2 regions of the Pseudomonas sp. YA1 genome follow, and region 1 is predicted to be linked to the other one. Evidence: riboswitches for the same ligand, from Rfam matches in the RefSeq annotation. Region 1 holds a riboswitch; the other holds the start of a gene.
The links. Region 1 has a riboswitch for cobalamin ahead of AC4OR5_RS05105 (CbtB domain-containing protein). Riboswitches for the same ligand answer to the same signal wherever they lie in the genome.
Positions count from the first base shown of each region.

Region 2: linked by a shared signal. The riboswitch ahead of btuB (TonB-dependent vitamin B12 receptor) and the one ahead of AC4OR5_RS05105 (CbtB domain-containing protein) in region 1 are both predicted to bind cobalamin.

Region 1 covers NZ_JBZWBG010000003.1:166,756-174,181, reverse strand. The annotation lists gene cobN (cobaltochelatase subunit CobN) at 1-930, opposite strand, end outside; gene cobW (cobalamin biosynthesis protein CobW) at 1,006-2,058, opposite strand; cobalamin riboswitch at 2,180-2,370, opposite strand; cobalamin riboswitch at 2,429-2,578, shown strand; gene AC4OR5_RS05105 (CbtB domain-containing protein) at 2,681-2,863, shown strand; gene AC4OR5_RS05100 (CbtA family protein) at 2,881-3,582, shown strand; gene AC4OR5_RS05095 (cobalamin biosynthesis protein) at 3,655-4,083, shown strand; gene cobM (precorrin-4 C(11)-methyltransferase) at 4,080-4,832, shown strand; gene AC4OR5_RS05085 (alpha/beta fold hydrolase) at 4,961-5,908, shown strand; gene fabV (enoyl-ACP reductase FabV) at 5,981-7,177, opposite strand; gene AC4OR5_RS05075 (electron transfer flavoprotein subunit alpha/FixB family protein) at 7,362-7,426, opposite strand, start outside.
Region 2 covers NZ_JBZWBG010000008.1:127,936-135,361, reverse strand. The annotation lists gene bluB (5,6-dimethylbenzimidazole synthase) at 1-564, opposite strand, end outside; gene AC4OR5_RS13235 (cobyrinic acid a,c-diamide synthase CobB) at 566-1,873, opposite strand; gene cobO (cob(I)yrinic acid a,c-diamide adenosyltransferase) at 1,905-2,516, opposite strand; gene btuB (TonB-dependent vitamin B12 receptor) at 2,580-4,430, opposite strand; cobalamin riboswitch at 4,527-4,734, opposite strand; gene AC4OR5_RS13220 (FUSC family protein) at 4,782-6,821, opposite strand; gene AC4OR5_RS13215 (GntR family transcriptional regulator) at 7,066-7,426, shown strand, end outside.

The sequences.
Region 1 (7,426 bases):
GCGCGGCCCCAGGCCTTGCGGGTTGTCCAGCCAGAGCGGGCGGTTGTCCAGCGAGCAGATCGCCTGCAACACCGGCACGTCGCGACGGAACGGACGCAACTCGGGCGCCTCCGGATTGGACTGGGCGAAACCGGTGGTATTGACGATCATCGCGGCGTCGCTGCGCTCCAGCCAGTCTTCCACCTGCGCCAGGCAGGTGCTTTCCTTGAGGCTGGCCAGCGCGATCGGCAACGGGTTGAGCCCCTGCGCCGCGAGGCGTTCGCAGAAGCGTGCGATGAAGGCGGTGTTGGCTGCCTGCAGGTGGGTGCGATAGAACAGCAACGCGACCACCGGACGCCCGGCCTGCCAGTCGGCACGCCAGTGTTCCAGGGTCGCCTCGGCATGCCGTGGATGGAACAGCGCCACCCGCGGCAGCGCCTGCGGTTCGCGCCAGGCGTAGTCGCGGCCGAGGCACTGGCTGGCCAGGCAGCGGTAGAACTGCACGGCGTTCTCCAGGCCACCCTGGCGCAAGTATTGCCAGAAGCGCTCGGCCTGCTCCGCCGGCAGGTTGCCGAGGGCGCTCAGCTCCGGGTCGGGGCGGTCGTCGCCGGGCACCGGGATCAGCAGCGCGCCGCGCTCGGCCAGCGCCACCAGTTGCTCCACGCCGTAGCGCCAGTAGCCGATGCCGCCGTGCAGCGAAAGCAGGATCACCCGCGCGTGCCGCAGCACTTCGTCGACGTAGAGGTCCACCGAGGCGTGGTTCTGCAACTGCATGGGGTTGGCCAGGCGCAGGCTCGGGTAGTCGTCCGGCAGCGCACGGGCGGCCTCGGCCAGCAATGCCAGGTGCGAATCGCCGCTGCAGAGGATCACCAGCTCGGCGGGAGTCTGGGCCAGGTGGGCGATGCCGTCGTCGGGAACGAAGCCGCCAGGTTGGGTGCGCAACAGGTGCATGGACGTTCTACCGGTAGGACGCAAGAAGCTGGGGCCGGCGAATCGCCATCGCCGGCCCCGGCCGGGGATCACGGATCAGGCAAGCGCTGTGCGCAGCTGGTTGGCGATGGCGGCCTGGTCCAGCTCCTGGCCGATCACCACCAGCCGGGTGCTGCGGGCTTCGTCGGCCAGCCACTTGCGGTCGAAATGCCTGTCGAAGCGCTTGCCGACGCCCTGCACCAACAGGCGCATGGGCTTGCCCGGAATGGCGGCGAACCCCTTGATGCGAAGTATGTCGTGACGCTCCACCAGTTCGCCGAGGGCCTCGAGCAGCGCAGATTCCTCCACCTCGGGGAGATCGACGTGGAAGGAGTCGAACTCGTCGTGGTCGTGGTCCTCGTGGCCTTCGTGGTCGTGGTGGGTCGGCCGGCCGTCGATGTGCAGCTCGGCCTCGGCGTTGAGTCCCAGCAAGACCGGGAGCGGCAGCTCGCCCCGGCTCGCCTCGACGATCTTCACCGCCGCCGGCAGCTCCCTGGCGATCTCCGCGCGGACCCGCACCAGGGCCTCGGCGTCGAGCTGGTCGGCCTTGTTCAGGATCACCAGGTCGGCGCTGGCCAACTGGTCCTCGAACAGTTCGTGCAACGGTGATTCATGGTCGAGGTTGGGGTCCTGGCGGCGTTGCTGGTCCACCTGCTCGGGATGGGCGGCGAAGGTGCCGGCCGCCACCGCCGGGCTGTCGACCACGGTGATCACCGCGTCGACCGTGCAGGCGTTGCGGATTTCCGGCCACTGGAAAGCCTGCACCAGCGGCTTGGGCAGGGCCAGGCCGCTGGTCTCGATGAGGATCTGGTCAAGGTCGCCGCGGCGCGCCACCAGCTCGCGCATCACCGGGAAGAACTCTTCCTGCACGGTGCAGCACAGGCAACCGTTGGCCAGCTCGAAAACGCGGCCCTGCGCCTCTTCTTCGCTGCAACCGATGGAACATTGCTTGAGGATCTCGCCGTCGATGCCGAGTTCGCCGAACTCGTTGACGATCACCGCGATGCGCCGGCCTTCGGCGTTGTCCAGCATGTGCCGGAGCAAGGTGGTCTTGCCGGCGCCGAGGAAGCCGGTGACGATGGTGACGGGGAGTTTCGCCAGGGTTTTCATGGGCAGCCCTTGTTCAGCTCGGCGGGCATGCGGACGAGTGGCGCGGACGCAGGGGCCGCGCAACGGATTCGCCACCGGATCACCCCGCCCGGTTGTATGGAAGTCTTGTCCCCGGGCATCGCGCCACGGGATCGACGAGGCAGGTCTCCTGGCTCACGGTCTGGCGTCTCCGCCGGTTCCCCGCCTTCCCGCGTCACGCAGTGGCATTGGGGAACGATCGCCGTTCACAGTTGCGGGGGCAGCCGCGGCATCGACCGCGTTCCCTCTTAGCCCCGCCGTCGCCGGCGAGGAACCTCGAACCGGCAAGGCTACGCAGTGCGCGGGCCAGGGTCAATCGGGCCGGTTGACGCCCGGCGGTCCTTCATGCTGTCCTAGGCGGGTTGTCCCAGGTGTCTCGTGCCGGCGCGCACGAGGTGAAACGGGAAGCCGGTGACGCTCTCCGAGCCAGTCCGGCGCTGCCCCCGCAACGGTAAGCGCATCGCGCGCGAGCCCGGAGACCGGCCTGGAACCTTTCGTTTGATTCACCCGCGGTGGGCGGGCGCAAGCGTGAAGCGGGCCGTCCGGGCCCGTTCCTCGTGCGTACTCCTCTGCCACGCCCATGCCAATCCAGAGGGAACGCACCATGTCCAGCAGCACCCTGGCGCACGCCAGCTCCACCACCTCCCTGTCGAAGCGACTGAGCCTGGCCATCGGCGCCGGCCTGCTCGGTGCGCTGCTGGTCTATTTCGCCGGTTTCTCGCACATCGACGCGGTACACAACGCCGCCCACGATACCCGGCACAGCTCCGGCTTCCCCTGCCACTGAGTCGCGAGGGAACCAGGATGATCAAGCGTATCGCCCAGACCGCCGGCTTCGCCGGCCTGCTCGCCGCCCTGCTGCTGACCCTGCTGCAGATTCTCTGGGTCACCCCGCTGATCCTCGAGGCGGAGACCTACGAGAAGAGCGAGCCGGTCGCGGCCCAGCCCCACGAACACGCCCCCGGCGTCGCCGCCCATGTCCACGACGAGGAGGCCTGGGAGCCGGAAGACGGCTGGCAGCGTACCCTCTCCACCACCGGCGGCAACCTGGTGGTGGCGGTCGGCTTCGCCCTGATGCTCGCCGGCCTCTTCACCCTGCGCGCGCCGGGCCAGACCTGGCAGGGCCTGCTCTGGGGCCTGGCCGGCTACGCGGTGTTCTGCCTTGCGCCGTCGCTGGGCCTGCCGCCGGAGCTGCCGGGTACCGCCGCGGCCGACCTGGTGCAACGCCAGTACTGGTGGATCGCCACTGCCGCCGCCACCGCGGTGGGCCTGGCCCTGCTGGTGTTCGGCGGCAACTGGCCGCTGAAGCTGGTCGGCGCCGTCCTGCTGGCGCTGCCGCACCTGTTCGGCGCGCCGCAGCCCGAGGTCCATGCCAGCCTGGCGCCGGAAGCCCTGGCCCAGCGTTTCGTGGTCGCCTCGCTGGTCAGCAATGCGCTGTTATGGGCCGCCCTCGGCCTGGCCGCTGCCTGGCTGTTCCGGCGCAACCGGGGCGGCGTCGACGCCTGACCGCCTGCCACCCGCGACCCTTGCCGGTCGCGGGTCCATAGTGTCTCTCCTTCCATCTCCTCCGGTGCGCGCATGCCCCTGCCCATCCCCAGCCTGCTGATCGCCGGCATCGGCTGCCGCCGAGGCTGTAGCGCCGAGCATCTGCGCGCGCTGCTGGAGCGAACGCTGGGCGAACACGGGCGCAGCCTGGCCGAGCTGGACGCCCTCGCCAGCATCGACGGCAAACGCGACGAACCCGGCCTGCGGCAACTGGCCACGCTGCTCGAACGCCCCGTGCATTTCCTCGCACCCGCCGTCCTGCACGACTACGAGCCGCGCCTGCTCAGCCCCTCCGCCGTCGCGCTGCGCGAAACCGGCTGCTCCAGCGTCGCCGAGGCCGCCGCCCTGGCCCTGGCCGAACGCCTGGGCGGCGGTCGCGCCGATCTGCTCGGGGCGAAACGCAGCGACGACCGGGCGAGCATCGCCCTGGCACGTCTTCTCACCGATCGAGAACTCCCATGACCGTCTATTTCATCGGCGCCGGTCCCGGCGACCCCGACCTGATCACCGTCAAGGGGCAGCGCCTGATCCGCCAGTGCCCGGTGATCCTCTACGCCGGCTCGCTGGTTCCGCAAGCGCTGCTCGAGGGGCACCAGGCCGACCAGGTGGTGAACACCGCCGAGCTGGACCTCGAACAGATCGTCGAGCTACTTGCGCAAGCCCATCGCCGCGGCCTCGACGTAGCCCGCGTGCATTCCGGCGATCCCTCCCTGTACGGCGCCATCGGCGAGCAGATCCGCCACCTGCGCGAACTCGGCATCCCCTATGAGATCGTCCCCGGAGTCACCGCCACCGCCGCCTGTGCCGCCCTGCTCGGCTGCGAGCTGACCCTGCCCGAAGTGTCCCAGACGCTGATCCTGACCCGCTACGCCGCACGCACGAAGATGCCGGAAGGCGAGAGCCTGGGCGACCTGGCGCGGCACCGGGCGACCCTGGCGATCCACCTGGGCGTCGCCCACCTGGCGAAGATCGTCGAGGAACTGCTGCCGCACTACGGCGCCGACTGCCCGGTCGCGGTGATCCACCGGGCCAGTTGGCCCGACCAGGAACAGGTTCGCGGCAGCCTCGGCGACATCCTGCCCAAGGTCGCCGCCAGGAATTTCCGTCGCACCGCGCTGATCCTGGTCGGCGAGGTGCTGGCCGCCGAAGGCTTCGCCGACTCTTCGCTGTACCGCGCCGAGCATCGACATCTCTATCGACCCGGCGATTGAACCGCCGTCCTTAGGTTCGGCGCCGACCACCGGCAGCACGCCTAGACTCGTCGCAAGGCTTGCGACAGCGGGCCGGCACGGCTAGCGTTCAGCGCTTGCCCCTTTTTTCCTGAAGCCTTCGGACACCCATGAAACGATTCCTCCTCGGTCTGGTTCTGCTGCTGGCGGTCGCCGCCGGCGTCCTCTACTTCGTCCCGGCTACCCTCCTCGCCAGCGTACGCACCGTCGAGCGCGGTCTCGCCGGTCTCAGCGAGCACAGCGTGCAGGTCGACAACCTGGAGATCGCCTACCTGGAAGGTGGCTCGGAGAAGAACCCGACCCTGTTGCTGATCCACGGCTTCGGCGCCGACAAGGACAACTGGCTGCGCTTCGCCCGGCCGCTGACCGAGCGCTACCATGTGGTCGCCCTCGACCTGCCCGGCTTCGGCGACAGCAGCAAGCCGCAACAGGCCAGCTACGACGTCGGCACCCAGGCCGAGCGAGTCGCCAATTTCGCCGCCGCTATCGGCGTGCGCCGCCTGCACCTGGCCGGCAACTCCATGGGCGGGCACATCGCCGCGCTCTACGCGGCGCGCCATCCGGAACAGGTGCTATCGCTGGCGCTGATCGACAACGCCGGGGTAATGCCGGCGCGCAAGAGCGAACTGTTCGAGGACCTGGAGCGCGGCGAGAATCCCCTGGTGGTGCGCCAGCCGGAAGACTTCCAGAAGCTGCTCGACTTCGTGTTCGTCCAGCAACCGCCGCTGCCGGCGCCGCTCAAGCGCTACCTCGGCGAACGCGCGGTAGCCGCGTCGGCGTTCAACGCGCAGATATTCGAACAACTGCGCCAGCGCTACATCCCGCTGGAGCCGGAACTGCCGAAGATCGAGGCACCGACCCTGCTGCTATGGGGCGACCGCGACCGCGTGCTGGACGTCTCCAGCATCGAGGTGATGCGTCCGCTGCTGAAGCGGCCCAGCGTGGTGATCATGGAAAACTGCGGACACGTGCCGATGGTCGAACGCCCGGAGGAAACCGCGCAGCACTACCAGGCCTTCCTCGACGGCGTACGGAACGCCCAGGTGGCCGGTCGCTGAAAACGCGAACCGGCGCCTGGGCGCCGGTTCGGGGGAGCGGGAGCCGTCGCGAGGACGGCTCGGATACAGGCCTCAGGCCTGGATCAGGTTGGCGATCTGCACGTCCGGGTTGACGTCCTGCTCGTAGTCGACCCCAGCGACCTCGAAACCGAACAGGTTGAGGAACTCGCTCTTGTAGCCGGCGAAGTCGGTCAACTCGTAAAGGTTCTCGTTGGTTACCTTGTCCCACAGCTCCTCGACACGGGACTGCACTTCCGGCTGCAGTTCCTTGTAGTCGGCACGCAGGCGGCCTTCCTCGTCGAGGCGCGGCTCGGCGCCGTACAGGCTCTCCCGGTACAGGCCGTCGACCTGCTCGATGCAACCTTCGTGGGTACCCTGCTCCTTCATCACCTTGAACAGCAACGACAGGTACAGCGGCATCATCGGGATCGCCGAGCTGGCCTGGGTCACCACCGCCTTGAGCACCGACACACGCGCGTCGCCGCCCAGCGGGGCGAGCTTGTCGCGGATACCGAGGACCTTCTGGTCGAGATCCTTCTTGGCCGCGCCGATGGAACCGTTCCAGTAGATGTCGTGGGTGATCTTCTCGCCCAGGTAGGTGAACGCGGTGGTCTTCGCGCCGTCGGCCAGCACGTCGGCTTCCAGCAGCGCGTCGATCCACATCTGCCAGTCCTCGCCGCCCATCACCGCAACGGTATCGGCGACTTCCTGGTCGCTGGCCGCCTCCAGGACCACGTCCTTGATCACTTCCTTGTCGGTGTCCAGGCCACGGAAGCTGACCGACTTGCCGATCGGCTTGAGGGTCGAGGAGAACACTTCGCCGCTCTTCGGATGGGTACGGCGCGGCGCGGCCAGGCTGTAGACCACCAGGTCGACCTTGCCGAGATCGCGCTTGATGGTCTCGATGGTCAGCCGCTTCACCTCGTCGGAGAAAGCGTCGCCATTGATGCTGCGGGCATACAGGCCTTTCTCGTGGGCGAACTTCTCGAAGGCCGCCGAGTTGTACCAGCCGGCGGTGCCCGGCTTGCTCTCGCTGCCCGGACGCTCGAAGAACACCCCGAGGGTATCGGCGCCGGAACCGAACGCGGCGGTGATGCGGGCAGCCAGGCCATAGCCGGTGGAGGAACCGATGACCAGGACCTTCTTCGGTCCGTTGACGACGGGGCCCTTGGCCTCGACGTAGTCGATCTGTTGCTTGACGTTGGCCTCGCAGCCTGCCGGATGGGTAGTGACGCAGATGAAGCCACGCACGCGCGGTTTGATGATCATGAAAACCTCGGTTGCTAGATGCCGGAAAAGCACATTCAGGAGCTAGAGACGTCGCGCATTGTAAATGAGACACCTCCGCTTGGGCGGACCGAAGGCAGGAATCGTGACCAAAGGGTCACGCGTCGCAGCCCGGACATAAAAAAACCCGCTCCGGGGAGCGGGTCTTGTCGGCTAGGAATCGGGCTCAGACGGCCTTTTCCAGCTCCGGTACGGCGTCGAACAGGTCGGCGACCAGGCCGTAGTCGGCGA
Region 2 (7,426 bases), on a different contig from region 1:
GAACTCCGCCACCGGGCCCAGGCAGAGCACCGCCACCGCCTCGCTGCCGGGCGGCAGGCCGAGCAGCTCGCCCAGCGCGGCCGGATCGAACAGCGATACCCAGCCCATCCCCAGGCCCTCGGCGCGACTGGCCAGCCAGAGGTTCTGGATCGCGCAGGCGAGCGACGCCAGGTCCATCTGCGGCAGGGTCCGGCGACCGAACACATGGTGCTCGCGGTCGTCCATCAGGGCGGCGACCAGCAGTTCGGCGCAATCCAGCACGCCCTCTACCTTGAGCCGCATGAACTCGTCGGAGCGCTCGCCGAGGGCTTCGGCGGTGCGTCCGCGTTCGTCCTCGACCAGCCCGTGGATGGCCCGGCGCAACGCCGGCGCGGTGATACGGATGAAGCGCCAGGGTTGCATCAGGCCGACGCTGGGCGCCTGGTGCGCGGCCTCCAGCAGCCGCGCGAGCAGCTCCGGCGCCACGCTGCCGCCGCTGAAGTGGCGCATGTCGCGGCGCTCGGCGATGGCCCGGTAGACGGCGGCGCGTTCCGTGGCGCTGAAGGCGTGGGAAGAATCGGACATGTCAGTCGGCGTCTCGCGCGGGCGCCAGCAACGCGGCGGCGGCCTGCGGGTTGGAAGGCAGGTAGAAATGGATATAGGAAGCCGTCAGCCGGCCAAGACGGAACACCGCCTCCGCCGTGTTCCGGCCGTTCGGGCAGACGCCACGGGCCAGAGGCTCGACGGCGCAGTCAAGGGTCGAGTGATGGAAGGTATGCCCGCGCAGCCGCCCTTCCGGCAGCTCGACCTCCTGCAAAGCCAGGGCGGTCAGGCGCTTCTGCAGGCGCGCCCGGCCCGGCAGCAGGCCGAGCAGTTCGCCGCGCTCGCCGTCGGCGTCTTCCAGGCAGTCGAGCAGGTAGAGCATGCCGCCGCACTCGGCCAGCAGCGGCTTGCCGGCGGCATGGTGGGCTCGGATCGCCTCGGCCATGGCGCGATTGCCCTGCAGGCGCCCCAGGTGCAGTTCGGGATAGCCGCCCGGCAGGTACAGGCTGTCCACGGCGGGCAACGCCTGGTCCTGCAGCGGCGAGAAGAACACCAGTTCGGCGCCGAGTTCGCGCAGCAGGTCGAGATTGGCCTGGTAGAGGAAGGCGAACGAGGCGTCGCGGGCCACGCCGATGCGCACGCCTTCCAGGCTGCGTTGCAGCGGCGCCGGAGCGGGCACCTCGAAGGTCACCGGCTCCGGCAGGTCGGTCTCGGCGCTGGCCAGCAAGGCGTCGGCGGCGGCGTCCAGGCGCACATCGAGATCGGCCAGTTCCTCGGCCTGGACCAGGCCCAGGTGGCGGCTCGGCAGTTCGAACTCGGCCGAGCGCGGCAGGCCGCCGAACCAGCGCATGCCGGGCGGCAGGCAATCGCGCAGGATGTCGCTGTGGCGCTGGCTGCCGACGCGGTTGCCGAGCACTCCGGAAAACGGCAGGTCCGGCTGGAAATGCGCCAGTCCGTAGGCCAGCGCGCCGAAGGTCTGGGCCATCGCCGCGCCGTTGATCACCCCCAGCACCGGCACGCCGAAACGCCGCGCCAGGTCTGCCGCCGAGGGGTTGCCATCGAACAGGCCCATCACCCCTTCGATGAGGATCAGGTCGGCCTCGCCGGCGGCCCGCGCCAGCAGGCGTCGCGCTTCGGCCTCGCCGACCATCCACAGGTCGAGCTGGTAGACCGGCGCGCCGGAGGCGCGAGCGAGAATCATCGGGTCGAGGAAGTCCGGTCCGCACTTGAACACCCGCACCCGTCGCCCCTGGCGCGCATGCAGGCGGGCCAGAGCGGCGGTGACGGTGGTCTTGCCCTGGCCGGAGGCCGGGGCGGCGATCAGCAGGGCCGGACAGCGTGCCTGGGTCATGGGCGAAGCGTCTCCGCGCATGGCGCCGGCATCAGAACTCCACTCCTTTCTGCGCCTTGATCCCGGCCTTGAACGCGTGCTTGACCAGGCTCATCTCGGTCACCGTGTCGGCGACCTCGATCATCCCCGGCTGCGCGCCGCGACCGGTCACCACCACATGCTGCATGGCCGGGCGCGCCTGGATGTCGGCGAGGACCCTGTCCAGTTCCAGGTAGCCGTGCTTGAGGGCGATGTTCAGTTCGTCCAGCACCACCAGGCCAACGTCCGGGTCGGCCAGCAATTGCGCGGCGACCTTCCAGGCCGCTTCGGCCTTGGCGATGTCGCGCTGGCGGTCCTGGGTCTCCCAGGTGAAGCCCTCGCCCATTACGTGATAGCTGACTTCCTCGGGGAAACGCCGGAAGAAGGCTTCCTCGCCGGTGCTGGCGGCGCCCTTGATGAACTGCACGACACCGACCTTCATGCCATGGCCCAGGGCCCGCGCGACCATGCCGAAGGCCGAGCTGCTCTTGCCCTTGCCGTTGCCGCTATGCACCAGGAGCACGCCGCGTTCGTCGCGGGCCTGGGCGATCTTCTCGTCGACCACGGCCTTCTTGCGCTCCATCCGCTCGCGGTGGCGCTGGTCCTTCTCGGGGGATTCGTTCATCGTCGATCACTCCTTGCGGCGACGCGGCCGCGCCGTCGCCTCGTTCATTCGAAATACCCGGCCTCACAGGGCCTGGTAGCGCACGCTGAGGTAGACCGCCTGGCCAGGCTGGTTGTAGCCATACGCGGTTTCGTAGTCGGCACCGAACAGGTTGGCGATCCGGCCCTGCAGGCGCCATTCGTCGTTCAGCCGGTACTCGCTGCGCAGGTCGAGGGTGGCGTAGCCGCCCAGGCGCACCTCGTTGGCCGGGTCATCATAGCGTCGGCCTTCGGCGTGCACGCTGGCGCCCAGCGAAAGACGCTCGAAGCGCCGGTCCAGTTCCAGGTTGAACATCCGCCGCGCCCGGCGCGGCAGCTCGTTGCCGTCGTTGACGCCGCCGGAACGGTTTTGCGGGTCGAGGAAGGTCGCGTTGGCGTTCCAGTCCCAGCCCAGCCACTGACTGCCGAGGACCAGTTCGACGCCACGGATGCGCGCTTCGTCGATGTTGTTCGGCTGCCCCCAGGGGCGCCCCGGCGCCGGACGCGGATCGTTGCCGATCAGGTCGTCGACGTTGGTACGGAAGGCATTCACCGCCCAGTGCCCCCAGCCATGCGTACCGCTCAGCCCGACTTCCAGGCTGCGCGAAGTCTCGGCGTCCAGGTCGGGATTGCCGTAGTCGGGGTAGTAGAGTTCGTTGAAGGTCGGCGCCTTGAACGCCGTGCCGTAGCTGACGGTGAAGCGCAGCGCGTCGCTCAGCGCGTAGCCCCAGGCGGCGCTGCCGGTATCGTGCACGCCGAACTGCTGGTTGTCGTCGCGGCGCAGGCTCAGTTGCCAATCCTGGCGACCGTACCGGCCGAGGTACTGGGCGAACCAGCCTTTGTTCAGCCGCGAGTCGACGCTGAAGGCTTCGCTGCTGCTGATCTCGTCCTTCTGCCAGTCGTAGCCGAGGGTCAGCACATGGCCTTCGGCCAGGGTCAGGTCGTTCTGCCAGGACAGGCTGTCGCGACGGGTATCGAAGCGCGAGTAGAAACGGCCATCCTGATAGGCATCGGCCTTGTCCTCGCTGCGCCCGGCCTGGAGGGTCACCAGCCAGGGATCGAACGGAGTGAAGCGGGCACGGCCGCCGACCAGGTTCTGCTCGCCGTCGGCGTTGGCATTGAAACCGGAGTTGCCGAAGACCTGGTCATAGTCGTTGTGCGACTTGGCCCTGAGCAGGGTGCCGTCGAGTTCCAGGCCATTGTCGAAGCGATAGCCGCCGCGCAGGTTGCCGGACAGGTTGCGGTAGCCGTCGCGGTCTGGCTCATAGCCCGCAGTACCGGCGCGCTTGGTATTGATCCCCGCCGTATCGAAACTGCTCACCCCGAGGCTGTACCAGCCGTTGCCAGCGCCGCCGCTGACCCCGGCGCTACCCTCCAGGGTCTGATGGGTGCCGTAGCCGGCGGAGAAGAACGGCTTGGCGCCCTGGCCGTCGCCGCGCCGGGTGAAGATCTGGATCACCCCGCCGATGGCCTCCGAGCCGTACAGGCTGGAACGCGGCCCGCGGACCACCTCGATGCGCTCGATCAGCTCCACCGGCAAGTCCTGGAACGCGGTGAGGCCGGCGCTGGCCGAGCCGACCTTGATGCCGTCGATCAGCACCAGCACATGGTCGGACTCGGTGCCGCGCAGGAACAGCGTGGTGTTCTTGCCGAAACCGCCGTTGTTCGCCAGCGACACGCCGGGTACCTGGCGCAACAGCTCCGGCACGCTGCGCGCCTGGCTGCGCTCGATATCCTCGCGGTCGATGACGCTCACCGCCGCCAGGCTCTGGGAAGCGGTCTGGGCGGTACGGGTGGCGGTCACCACCTGGTCGGCAAGGCTGACCGGTTCGGCCAGGCTCAGGGAAGACGCGCCGCACAGCGCCACGGCTGCCGGGGTCAGGAAAACTCTGTTCATGCTCTGCGCTGCTCCGTCGCTCTCACCCGCGCGACCTGGGTTGAGGCAGACGGAGGACGAAGCGACGGCAGGAGACGTCCGACAGCGCCCTCCGCGATGCCGTGGGTGCGTCAGGCCGGTCTCCGGGCTCGCGAGCGAAGCGCTGGACGCTTCCAGCCGCGCCTTCCCATGCCGGAGCACAGTGGTCATCGAGCAGCTGTCTGATTCGCCTACCGTTGCGGGGGCAGCGCTGGCCTGGTTCCGACGGAACGCACCAGCTTCCCTGTTTCACCCCTTGCGGGGCACCTGTCGCAAGGCGCGCAGCTTAGTGGTTCGGGGCTTGCGCGGTCAATGTGGCCGGCCACCGCAGAACTAGCGCCCGGCTCCGGGGAGCGGGTCCACGCGCAGCGCCGTCCCGGCCGGAGCATGGCTGCGGCACCACTGCCGCCAGGTGGCCTGCAACTGCACCAGCGCGGCGCCGGCCAGCTCGCCGCGTTCGCTGCCGGCCAGCGGGCTGGCGGCCAGGGCCTTGAGCAGGCGCGCGGTCGGCGGGTCGAGGGCGTGTTCACGCTCGGCCCGCGGGCCATCGCCCAGCAGCACCAGGCGCAGGCGCCGCAGGTAGCGGTCGCGGGCCTGCGCCAGGGACGCCGGGACCTCCTCCAGGCACTGCCGCAGGTAGAGCAGCTCGTCGCCGAAGTCGAGTCCCATCAGGCCGTCCGACCAGGGCTGGCGGCGCCCCTCCGGCAAACGGTCGTAGCGCTGCGCCAGGCGGATCAGGCGATCCGCGGTGCGCCCGCCGAACCAGGCCTCGGCCTGCGCCGGCGAGCGCAGGGTGAGCCGCGCCAGGTCGCCGAGGGTGGCCTGCAGCATGCGCCGGTAATGGCGTTCGCCCGGTCGCAGGCTGACCAGGTTGAACACCAGCACGGCGAAGGCCACCCCGAGCACCGTCGACAGGGCGTTGTTGAGGAAGTGCGCGAGGTCGTAGCTCATGCTGTTGCTCGGCGCGACGTTCTTCACGAAGAAGATGCAGAACGGCGAAGCGATCCCGGCCAGGCTCGCCCGGTTCACGCACAGCGCAGCGAAGAACAGCGGTACGCCCAGGCCCAGGCAGAGCAGCGGGAAGCCGTCCACGCCGGGCAGGTAGAACAGTGCGACGAAGCCGGCCAGCGGGATCGACAGGAGAATCCCGCGAAGGAAGTTCAGGCCGGCCTGGGCCGGGTTGTCGCGGCTGGCGAAGAGACTCAGCACCACCCCGGTGATCGACACCGCGCCCAACCCGCTCGGCCAGGCGCTGGCCAGCCAGAACGCGGCTACGCAGAGGAACGCCAGGGCGCTGCGCAGGCCGAACAGCACGCCGCGCTCGATGTCCCGGTGCCAGGCGATGGCGCCCGGCGCCTGGCGGGTGGGCGCGCCATAGACCAGCGCCTCGACGCTGCGCCCGGCCGCCCCCGCCTCGCCGAGCAGGCGTTCGAGGCAGACCAGGCACAGGTGCAACTGTCCGTGCGCCGCGTCCAGCGCCAGGCGCAAGCGCTGCCGGCAGGCCTCGAACTCGGCCTGGCGGCCCTCGCGCAACAGTGCCTCGAGTTCTTCCAGCCAGGGCTGCAAGGCGTGCGCGCTGGCCGGATCGAGCAGCCTCCGCTCGCGAGCCACCTTGCGCGCCGCGCGCAGCAGACCGAGCAGGTCGAGGCCTAGCACGCGCAAGGCCTGGGAACGGGCGCGGCCGAGCGCACCCTCGAACCAGGCGTGGTCGCGCTGGGCGTCCGCCGCGGCGATCCGCCCCAGCGCCGCGAGCAGCTCGCCGCGTTCGTCGGCGCCGCGCAGCTCCGCCGCGGCCGCCTGCAAGCCGGCCTCCCAGGCCGCCTTGCCCTGGTTCGCCAACTGGCGTTCCAGGCGCCGCGGCCAGAGCAGCACATTCACCAGCGCCGCGCAGAGGATGCCCAGGCCGATCTCCGAGCAGCGGGCCACCGCCTGGTCGAACACCGTCGCCGGATCGGCGCTGGCCGGCAGGGCGACGATCGCCGCGGTGTAGCCGGCCAGGACGAAACCGTAGGACGCATGATTGTGCAGCAGCGACGCGCCGGCGGTGCAGAACGCCAGCCAGAGCGCCATCAGCAGGAGGAAGGGCAGCGATGCCTGGCCATAGAGCGCGACCATGCCGATGGACACCAGCGCACCGGCGCAGGTGCCGATCAGGCGGAACATGCCCTTGGCCAGGACCATGCCGCTATAGGGCTGGCTGACCACGAACACCGTCATCAATGCCCATTGCGGCTGCTCCAGCTCCAGGCTGAAGGCCAGGTACAGGGCCAACCCACCGGCCAGCAGGGCCTTCACCGCGAACTGCAGTTCGTGCAGACGCGGGCACAGCAGCACCTGCACCAGGTCGGAGGAAAAGAAGGAAGGCTTGGCCATCGCGGGCGCCCCGAAATACATGAGCGAGCGAATTATTAGCAAGCTAATTTTCTATTGTCCAGCCTCTCCGCGAACTTTCCGGAAGAGCGTTTCGCCCTGCGAAACATGCGCCACGGAGGCCCACTGAAGCCGACCAACACGCCTGCGCAGAAGGCGCCAACCGGCAGCGGCAGCCGCCGAGCGTTCGTATACAATATCCCGCACGTTCCCAACGCCACGCAGGTTGCCCCGCTTGCCTCTCTCCATGCTCAACGCCCCTAACCTGGGCATCGCCCCTTCGGCCTCCGAGATCATCGCCAAGCACCTGCGCGAAGCGATCATCGCCGGGCATTTCGCCGAGGACGAACCGATCCGCCAGGACGACATCGCGCAACTCTTCAATGTCAGCAAGATTCCCGTCCGCGAGGCCCTCAAGCGCCTGGAAGCGGAAGGCCTGGTGCTGTTCCAGCGCAACAAGGGCGCGGTGGTGACGCGTATTTCCGAACCGGAACTGGCGCAGATGTTCGAAGTGCGGGTGCTGCTCGAGGCGCAGGCGATCCGCCTGGCGGTGCCGAACATGGACGAGACCACCTTCGCCCGCGCCGAGGCGATCTGCGCCGACTTCG